2 regions of the Pseudarthrobacter sp. AG30 genome follow, and region 1 is predicted to be linked to the other one. Evidence: riboswitches for the same ligand, from Rfam matches in the RefSeq annotation. Region 1 holds a riboswitch; the other holds the start of a gene.
The links. A riboswitch is a leader RNA that binds a small molecule or an ion and turns the genes downstream of it on or off. The one in region 1 is predicted to bind S-adenosylmethionine.

Region 1 (4,965 bases):
GCCCAGTCCGTTGCTGCGCAGTGCGCGGATGCCGGCAAGAAGGCGTTCGGCATCCTCCAGCCGGGATCCGACGCCGAAGCTCGCCCGGAGTGATCCGTTGGGCAGGCCCAGGCGTTTCAGCAGCGGGTGGGCGCAGAAGCGTCCGTCCCGCAGGCCCACGCCGTGCTCCGCCGAGAGGTAGGCGGCCACCAGCCCGGCGTCGTAGCCTGCAACCGAGAAATTGACCACGCCGATGGTGTCCGTTTCCGGATTGGTGTCCTTGAAGATCTGGTGGACGGTGACGCCGTCGATGCCCTGGAGGCCCTCCACCAGGAAGGAGCGGATGGCGGACTCGTGGGCGTGCCAGCGTTCCTGGTCCAGTTCCGCGATCACCTGGGTGGCGCGGGCCAGCGTGGCGGCTCCCAGGACGTTGGGCGATCCCCCCTCATGGCGGGCCGGGCCGGTGGCCCAGCTGACGCCGTCGAGCCTTGCTTCCTTGACGGCACCGCCCCCGGCCAGGTGCGGGACACCGGCGTCCAGCCAGTCAGCACGTCCCACCAGGACGCCTGCGCCGAACGGCGCGTAGAGCTTGTGCCCGGAGAACGCAAGGTAGTCGACGTCGTCCGTGCTGATGTCCACCCGGCGATGCGGCGCAAGCTGGGCGGCGTCCACCACGATCCGTGCGCCGTACTGGTGCGCCAGCGCGGCCAAGGCCCGGATGGGGAGGATCTCGCCGGTGACGTTGGAAGCGCCGGTGACGGCCAGCAGGCTGACCCCGCCCTGCTCAAGTTCGGTGCGGACTGCCTCCAAAGTGCCGCTGATGGTGTCCGCGGCGACAATGCTGCGGTGCGGGACGCCCTGCCAGGGCAGGAGGTTGGCGTGGTGTTCGATGTCCAGGTAAAGGACATCTCCGGCGGGGCGGCCGTCCGCCAGCGGCAGGCAGCCGGCCAGCAGGTTCAGGGAGTCGGTGGTGTTGCGGGTGAAGACGACCGAATCGCCGGGGCGCCCTCCCACGAAGTCGCGGACAATGTTGCGTGCGTTTTCGTACACTGAGGTGCTGATCTGGGATGCGTAGCCGGCGCCCCGGTGGACACTCGCGTAGTACGGGAGGATCTCGTTCAGGTACGCGGACACCACTGACAGCGCCGGTGCGGAGGCGCCGTAGTCGAGGTTTGCGTAGCGGACGTGGCCGCCGGAGATCAGCGGCGCCTGGATCTCGGCGCCGGTGACCGCGGCGAGGGGCCGGCCGGCGACGGCCTGTCGCGGATCCGCCGCGGCGGCGTTGGCGGTGGCGGAAAGGGGGGAGACGGTGGCAGTTGTCACAGAGACCTCACTTGGATACAGGACTCCGGCACAGTGGAATCCGCGCTTGCCGTATCCGCTCCGGACCGGCCTGGTCGTCACCCGGGGCACCCCACCGCGAATGGAGGGTTGCCGGCCAGCAAACCGGGGTTTTGCGCTGGCACTCGTGACCTGGATAAAAGCGTAGAACATGGAATGGGCAGGACTAAAGCCGCGGCAATTGTTAAGGCTTTTGTTACGCCCTGCCGAAGAAACGGCCGCGGACGCCCCCTCAAGGAGGCGTCCGGCGTCGTATTGTTCGATTATTGTGCCGCTAGGGCGACTGCTGGAGCAGGTCGTCGAGGTCCGGGTTCAGCCGGTGCAGCACCTCTGAATGCAGGATCGAGTTCGTGGCCAGGGCATTGCCGCCGAACGGGCCATCCTCGCCTTCGAGGGACGTGAAGCGGCCGCCGGCCTCCACCACGATCGGTACCAGGGCGGCCATGTCGTACAGGTTCAGTTCGGGTTCGCAGGCGATATCCACCGAGCCTTCCGCCACCATGCAGTAGGACCAGAAGTCTCCGTACGCCCGGGTCCGCCACACGTCTTCCGTCAGGCCGAGGAAGTCGTCAAGGTTTCCGCGTTCCTTCCAGCCGCCCAGGCTGGAATAGGAGAGGGAGGCGTCGGCCAGGTTTGAGACGTTGGAAACCCGAAGCCGGGTGGCGGCGGCCAGGGACCTGCCCATGTACGCGCCCATGCCTTTGGCAGCCCACCAGCGCTTGCCCAGTGCCGGAGCGCTGACGACGCCCACCACCGGCTCGCCCTCGTCCACCAGGGCGATCAGCGTGGCCCAGACCGGGACGCCGCGGACGAAGTTCTTGGTCCCGTCGATGGGATCGATGATCCAGCGCCGCGAGCCGTGGCCGGTGCTGCCGAATTCCTCACCCAGGACGGCATCGCGGGGCCGGGAGCGGGAGAGTTGGCCTCGGATGGCCTCCTCGGCCGCCTTGTCGGCGTCGGTGACCGGCGTCAGGTCCGGCTTGGTCTCGACGTGGAGGTCCAGGGCCTTGAACCGGCTCATCGTCTGGTCGTCCACGGAGTCGGCCAGGACGTGGGCCAGGCGCAGGTCATCGTTGTAACTCGAAGCGGGTTGGATCATGGTTCCAAACTACCGTCTGCGGGCGTTTCTGCCGGGAGAACGCGTCAGTTGACGCTGCCAAGCTCCTTCGTTTCCTGTGCTTCCATCCTTGGATCGGCGCCGAGCAGCCGCCGCAGGGACGCCAGGCGGGCGGCGCCGGTAGGGCCGGCGTGTCCGCCGTCCACCCACTCGTCCAGCCCGCAGTTGACCGCCGTTGCCGTGTGCTTGCAGCCCCGCTCGCAGTTTTCGATGCCCGGGGAGAGATCCGGGAACGAGCGCAGGATCCTGTCCGGGTCCACGTGCGCCAGGCCAAAGGACCGGATCCCCGGGGTGTCGATGATCCAGCTGCCGGGCGGCGCGTCCGCGAGCCGAAGTGCCAGTGCCGACGACGACGTGTGCCGGCCGCGCCCGGTGACGGCGTTGACGCCGCCGGTGGCGCGCTCGGCGCCCGTGAGTGCGTTCACCATAGTGGATTTGCCCACCCCGGAATGCCCCAGCATCACGGTGACGGTGCCGTCGAGGTGTGCGCGGAGGGCGGCCACCGCAGCGCTGTCCAGCCGGGCGGAGAGGCCGTCGTCGGACCGCGCGTCGATCCCGGAGGCCTGTGCGTCGGCGGTCTTGCTGATGATGACGGGGAAGTCCAGGTGCGTGTAATTGGAGAGGAGCTCGGCGGGATCCTTGACGTCGGCCTTGGTCACCAGCAGGATCGGCGCGATCCCGGCGTCGTAGGCCGCCACCAGGGCGCGGTCAATGAAGCCTGTGCGGGGCTCGGGGTTGGCGGCCGCCACGACGATGACCAGCTGGTCCGCGTTGGCCACCACGGCGCGCTCCACGGGGTCGGTATCGTCGGCACTGCGGCGAAGCAGGGTGCGGCGGTCCTGAATTCTCACCAGCCGGGCCAGCGTGTCCGGGGCTCCGGAGACATCCCCCACCAGGGAGACGAAGTCGCCGGCCACCACGGGATTGCGGCGAAGCTCGCGGGCCCGCGCAGCGATGACCACCCGCTCATTGTCCGAGTCCTCACCCACCACCGCGGTGTACCGCCCACGGTCCACCGTGATGATCCGGCCGGTTACGGCGTCATCGTGGCTGGGGCGGTCTTTGGTGCGTGGCCTGGAGCCTTTCTTGCTCGGGCGGATCCTGACGTCCGATTCGTCCCAGGAATCAGTGCTCCGCGCCACTGCCGCGCCCTTCCGGTCCGGCAGCGGACGTGCCCTCCTGGGCCAGCATGCCTGCCCACAGCTGTGGGAAGTCGGGCATGGTCTTGGCTGTGGTGGCAATATCCTCCACCTGGACGCCCGGTACCGCCAGTCCCAGGATCGCCCCGGCCGTGGCCATCCGGTGGTCCGCGTAGCTGTGCACGACGCCGGCGTGCAGCCGGGCGGGGCGGATGAGCAGTCCGTCCGGAGTTTCCTCGGCGTCTCCGCCGAGCCGGTTGATCTCTGCCACCAGGGCAGCCAGCCTGTCGGTTTCGTGTCCTCGCAGGTGCGCGATCCCGGTGAGCCGGGATGGCTCCGAGGCCAAGGCGCACAGCGCGGCGACGGTGGGGGCGAGTTCGCTGGTGTCCGCGAAGTCCCCACCCTTGATTTCCGGACCGCCGGTGACGGTCAGGACGCCGCTGTCCAACGTGACCGTGGCACCCATGCTGGTGAGGATGTTGCGCCACAGGTCGCCCACCTGCTGGGTCTCCGCCGGCCAGTTGGGGATCCGGACCGTTCCCCGAGAGGCGAGGGCCGCCGCCAGGAACGGGCCCGCGTTGGAAAGGTCCTGTTCGATCCGCTGGTCGAAGGCACGGATCGGTCCGGGCGCCACCACCCAGTGGTTGGGCACGGAATCGTCCACGGACACGCCTGCGCCGCGAAGGACCGAGACCGTCATGTTGATGTGGTCCAAGCTTGGTACCGGTTTGCCCACGTGCTCAAGATGCAGGCCGTCGTCGAACCGTGCCCCCACGAGCAGGAGCGCGGAGACAAACTGGGACGAAGCGCTGGCATCAATCACCAGGTGGCCGCCGCGGACGGAGCCCTTGCCCGCCACGGCGAACGGGAGGGACGACGGGGCGTTGCCGTCTTCGGCTGAGACAGCCACACCCAGGGCCTTGAGGGCCTCGATGATGGTCCCCATGGGGCGCTTGCGTGCGTGCGGGTCGCCGTCGAACACGCTTACCCCGTTGCGGAGCGCAGCGAGCGGCGGAACGAACCGCATCACCGTACCGGCCAGCCCGCAGTCGATCCGGGCCTCCGTCACGGGCGCGGACGCAGGCAACGGAACCACTTCGAGGTCGGGACCAAAGGTTCCGTCGCCCGGGACCTCCGTGATCGTGGCGCCAAGCTGCCGCAGCGCATCGATCATCAGCACGGAATCCCTGGAATGCAGGGGCGCCCGCAACCGGGACGGCCCATCCGCCAATGCCGCCAGAACGAGGTACCTGTTGGTCAGGGACTTCGAGCCAGGCACCGTAACGGTGGCGTTGACGGGCCGGGAAGCGAAAGGGGCGTCCCAGTGCTGGACAGGTGTTCCGGAAGCGTCCCGGGCGGCAGTTGCTGCGGTCATTCGTGCTTAGGCTC
Region 2 (4,965 bases), on a different contig from region 1:
AGGCGGCCACCACCCAGGCATGGGCCGACAACCACGCGATAATGCTGCGCCGGTGGTATCCCACCACGAGCCCCAGCACGAACAGCACCTGCCACACCAGCAGCGGAAAAGAGTCCTCGAACTGCGACGGCAAAATCCGGAACCTGGTTCCGGCCCCCACGGCGTACACCGCCAGCGATACCACCAGGACCCATACGGCCTTTCCGCGGTTCAACAGGGCCAGGATCAAGGGGCTGGCCAGGAGCAGCACCACGTACAGGCCCATCACGTTGAACTGCCAGGGCCCGAACTGCAACAGCAGGATGGCCGGCAGGACCTGGGGCGGCACCGGGAACTGGAACAGCGACGACATCCCGGCGTAGAGGTCGTACGTCCGGCCGGCACCGTTATGCCCGGCCCCGCCGGTCCCCTGGTCCACGAACGTGGTCAAGGCCTCGGTGTGGAAGAACGGAAGCTGCGCGATGAGGAAGACGCCGATCAGCACCGACAGCGCGGTCACATAGAGCTTCCCCGCCCGGCGGGAGGTGAGGTCCACAACCTTGCCGAAGTCTTCCCTGGCCTTCGGCCCGTAGACCATGCCCACCACCAGGCCGGAGAACAGCACGAAGAGTTCGGCACCCGATACGAAGCCCACGGCCTCCTGGGTGAGCAGCTGGAACAGCGAGACCAGGCCCAGGTGGTTGACCACCACGAAGACAATGGCCATCCCGCGCAGCAGATCCACGCGCGAGTCCCTGTTTCCCGGCTCCTGGTAGCTCCATGCGGTGGCGGCGTTGACCCGGCGGGGAATCTGCCACAGCGCCGCCAGGAGGATGGCCATCGCCACGGCCACGGTCCAGACCGCAGCCCCGGACAGGGTGTTGGCCCGGACATACGATCCGTCCGCGGCCACATCGGTGACCGGCCCGGTGACCACGGCAGAGGACTTCAGCCGGTCCAGCGCAGCTTTGGCGATGGCGGGATTTCCGGTGAGCAGCCAGTCGATGCTGGCCACGCCGGTATCCCTGGTGCTGGTGCGCTCGTCCCACACCACCGCCGCCGTCCTGGCGAAAGCCGGCGAGGTGGCGGTACCCACCACCTGGTCCCACCAGGCCGTCTTGATATCCGCCTCCGGCGGTCCGCCCGCGGCAGGGCTGTAGAACGCCGACGTCTGGAGCAGTAGCGGCTTCCTGCGGACCTCCGCGTAGGCACTGTAGAAGTTCTCGCTGCCCGCGCCGGTCAGCATCTCCTGGAGTTCACCGGCACGCGGCACGGTGTTAACGGCAGCGGCGCCGGCAGTGTCGTCATGGTAGGCAGTCAGGCCCACCCAGTCCACGGCGTCGTCCCCCGGATAGTAGGGGGCGTAGGCGGCGTCGGAGCCGTTCCAGGCGCCGTCGCCGTTGGTGTCCAGGAGGGCGAAGCCGTCACTTCCAGGCTGCGGGGCATTCCTGCTCCGGTCAAAGGGGTAGTCCTTGCCCAGGTACGGCGCCCAGACCATGGCGGCCCGGCCGCCGTCGTCCTTTTTGACCGCTGCCGCGACCGCCTTGAAGGCCTCCCGGTAGGCGGCCGGCTGCTGCCCCCAGGCCACCCAGCTCGAGTTCATGTCCGGCGCAAACCGGATCAACAGCCGGCCCTTGAACCCGGAGGCCAGGTCGCGGACCTTGCCGGCGAAGGCTTCCGCTTCGGAGGCGCCGATCTGGTCCAGCGGCACCGTGGGCTTCACGGTGAGCATGGCGTGGGCGCCCTTGGCCGAGGCCTGCTGCAGGAACCCCTCGATGTTGTTCCGGTCCGAGTCGCGGAACGGCAGGCCGATGTCGTGGCCAAACACGGCCGGGCTCGCACCCAGCCGGTCGGAGAATCCAGCGGCGGTATCCTCGCCCCATTCAAGGACGGCACCCAGCCACGGCTTGCCTTGGTCCGGTTCCGCGGAGGCCGCCTGCGCAGCACCGGCGGGCGCCAGCAGCGCCAGGAGCACGACGACGGCGGCGGCCAGGAACGCCCCGGGGGAACGGTGACGGGCACGACGACGGCCGGCCTGGTGGTGCGATGTTGCTGCTCGCATGCTGGCAAGACCCCCCGGTACTCCCACTGTGACGGCAGGGCGGCGCCCCCGGTAGAAACTTTATCGGCCCGGCCGCCTTGCCGCGTTCCCGTGACGCGGTGGTCGCGGGCTCTCAATTACGGAACATGACGACGGCGGCCGTGCGGCTTGGCGGCGCAGGTGTTACGTTTTTGGGGAGTAATGAGTACCGGTGTTAAGCCCTGACTGGCCGGTCGGCAACCCTCCTCTCGCGGCGGGGTGCCTCAGGTGAATACTTGGCATATCGACCGATTCGAGCTGCAAGCGTGAAAGAAGGAGATCCGTCGTGTCTGACGCACCCGCCCCTGACGAAAAATTGTCCTACCGCCTGATTACGGGCCCGGACGACCGCTCCTTTTGTGAGCGGATCTCGGCTGCGCTTGCGGACGGTTACGTCCTGCACGGCAGCCCGGCGGCCACTTTCAACGGCAGCAGCGTCATCGTGGCCCAGGCCGTTGTCCTCCCGGCCGCCATCGCGTCGGCTGACGCCGCGGTGGCCACGGCTGTTGACGACCTGGAAGGCGAGTTCGACGGCGAGGGCCACGCATGAGCTACGCGGGAGACCTGACGCCGCAGGAAGCGTGGGCCAAGCTGGAGCAGGGCGCCATCCTGGTGGACGTCCGCACCGAGGGCGAATGGGCCCACATTGGCATTCCGGATACCAAGGCAACGGACAACGATCCGCTCTTCATCCAGTGGACCTTCCCCGGCGGCATCCCCAACCCCGATTTCGTGAAGGACCTCAAGGAGCAGGCGCCTGAGGACCCGGGCGCTGAGCTCGTGTTCCTTTGCCGTTCGGGCCAGCGATCCATCGCCGCGGCCGTGGCGGCCACCCAGGCCGGCTTCACTTCCTACAACGTCCTGGAGGGCTTCGAGGGGGAACCTGACCGCTACGGCGAACGGACCGTCAACGGCTGGAAGAACCGCGGCCTGCCCACCAACCTCGGAAAGAACTAAGTGACTTTCAATCAAGATGCCCCCGGCTGGAGCCCCGACACCCAGGCTGTCCGCGGCGGGCTGGACCGCACCAACTTCCAGGAAACCTCAGAGGCCGTCTTCCTGAATTCCGGGTTCGTCTACGAATCCGCGGCCGCGGCCGAACGCGCCTTCACCGGCGAGGACGAGCGCTTTGTGTACTCGCGCTACGGCAACCCGTCCGTGGCCACCTTCCAGGAACGGCTCAGGCTGCTGGAAGGCACCGAGGCCTGCTTCGCGACGGCGTCGGGCATGTCCGCGGTGTTCACGGCCCTGGGCGCGCTCCTTGCAGCCGGTGACCGCGTGGTGGCCGCCCGCTCACTGTTCGGGTCATGCTTCGTGATCCTGAACGAGATCCTGCCGCGGTGGGGAGTGGAAACGGTCTTCGTCGATGGCCCGGACCTGGACCAGTGGCGCGAGGCCCTGTCCAAGCCCACCACCGCCGTCTTCTTCGAATCCCCGTCCAACCCGATGCAGGAAATCGTGGACATCGCCGCGGTGAGCGAACTTGCCCATGCCGCCGGCGCCACGGTAGTTGCGGACAATGTCTTCGCCACTCCCCTGCTGCAGCGCTGCGGGGACCTGGGCGCGGACGTCATCGTGTACTCCGGCACCAAGCACATCGACGGGCAGGGCCGGGTCCTGGGCGGTGCCATCCTGGGCACCAAGGAGTTCATCGACGGCCCGGTGAAGCAGCTGATGCGCCACACAGGTCCGGCGCTTTCGGCGTTCAACGCCTGGGTCCTGACCAAGGGCCTGGAAACCATGAGCCTGCGCGTCCGGCACTCCTCGGCCACCGCCCTGCGGCTCGCTGAATGGCTCGAGGAGCAGCCTGCAGTGAGCTGGGTGAAGTACCCGCTGCTGACATCGCACCCGCAGTATGAGCTGGCGGCGAAGCAGATGAGCGCCGGCGGCACGGTCCTCACCCTTGAGCTGGCGCCCTCGGGCGGGCGCTCCGGCAAGGAGGCGGCCTTCGCCCTGTTGGACGGGCTGCGGATCATCGACATCTCCAACAACCTGGGCGATTCGAAATCCCTGATCACCCACCCCGCCACCACCACGCACCGCGCCATGGGGCCGGAGGGGCGGGCCGCCATTGGCTTGAGTGACGGCGTGGTCCGGCTCTCCGTGGGGCTCGAGGACGCGGACGACCTCATCCGCGACCTGGAACAGGCCCTGAAGCAGATCTAAGGCGTCAGGCCTGGCGGACCCGCAGCAGTTCCGGGGTGTCTTCCACGCCGGAAAGATCCAGGGCGCCGCGCATGGTGGCGTCTACGGCGTGCCGGACCACTGCACCGAAGCCCATATCCTCGGGAGGCGGTCCGGCCAGCGCCCTGTCGCGGGCCCGGCGCTGCTCGGCGGCCCCTGTCCCGCGGGCGATGATGTGCTCCACGCCCTGGCGGGCCATGGCCAGTTCGCCCTGTTCCTGGAGGACAGGCGCCAGGTAATCCACCAGGGAACGGGCTACGTCCGCGGCCGGGGCCGGGCGGAAGTTCCCAAAGTCCAGGAGCTCGCCGCCGAGTCCCGAACTGCTGGCCTGCCAGGAGGCCATCCGCAGCAGGACAGTGGGCACGGGGGCCGGGTCCACCCCCTCGCGCCATTCCCTGCCGGCCGATTCCACCAGGGCGCGGACCAGCACGGCGATCAAGGCTGCATCCTCGGCGCGGAGGCAGACGTCCGCCACCCGCACCTCAACCGTCGGGTGGTTCCGGGAGAGCCGCGCGTCGAAATACAGCATCCCTTCATCGAGCATCACGCCGGTGTCCAGCAGCCGGGTGACCACCCTCCGGTAGGCGGGGTACGTCCCGTAGATCGCGGCCGGGCCGGACGTCGGCCACCGGTTCCAGGCCTGGGTACGGTAGCTTTCGAACCCGGTGGGGACGCCGTTCCAGTACGGCGAGTTGGCGCTCAACGCCGTCAGCACCGCCAGC

Region 2: another riboswitch for S-adenosylmethionine. It lies ahead of DC347_RS11380 (DUF1737 domain-containing protein); the one in region 1 lies ahead of DC347_RS08745 (aminotransferase class V-fold PLP-dependent enzyme).

Annotation. Positions count from the first base shown of each region.
Region 1 covers NZ_QEHL01000008.1:208,433-213,397, reverse strand. Annotated here, with positions in the region: gene DC347_RS08745 (aminotransferase class V-fold PLP-dependent enzyme) at 1-1,302, opposite strand, end outside; SAM riboswitch class IV at 1,340-1,453, opposite strand; gene hisN (histidinol-phosphatase) at 1,595-2,419, opposite strand; gene rsgA (ribosome small subunit-dependent GTPase A) at 2,464-3,579, opposite strand; gene aroA (3-phosphoshikimate 1-carboxyvinyltransferase) at 3,563-4,951, opposite strand; gene DC347_RS08725 (DoxX family protein) at 4,958-4,965, opposite strand, start outside.
Region 2 covers NZ_QEHL01000012.1:141,281-146,245, reverse strand. Annotated here, with positions in the region: gene opgC (OpgC domain-containing protein) at 1-2,041, opposite strand, end outside; SAM riboswitch class IV at 2,218-2,332, shown strand; gene DC347_RS11380 (DUF1737 domain-containing protein) at 2,346-2,609, shown strand; gene DC347_RS11375 (rhodanese-like domain-containing protein) at 2,606-3,016, shown strand; gene DC347_RS11370 (O-succinylhomoserine sulfhydrylase) at 3,017-4,225, shown strand; gene DC347_RS11365 (glutamate--cysteine ligase) at 4,230-4,965, opposite strand, start outside.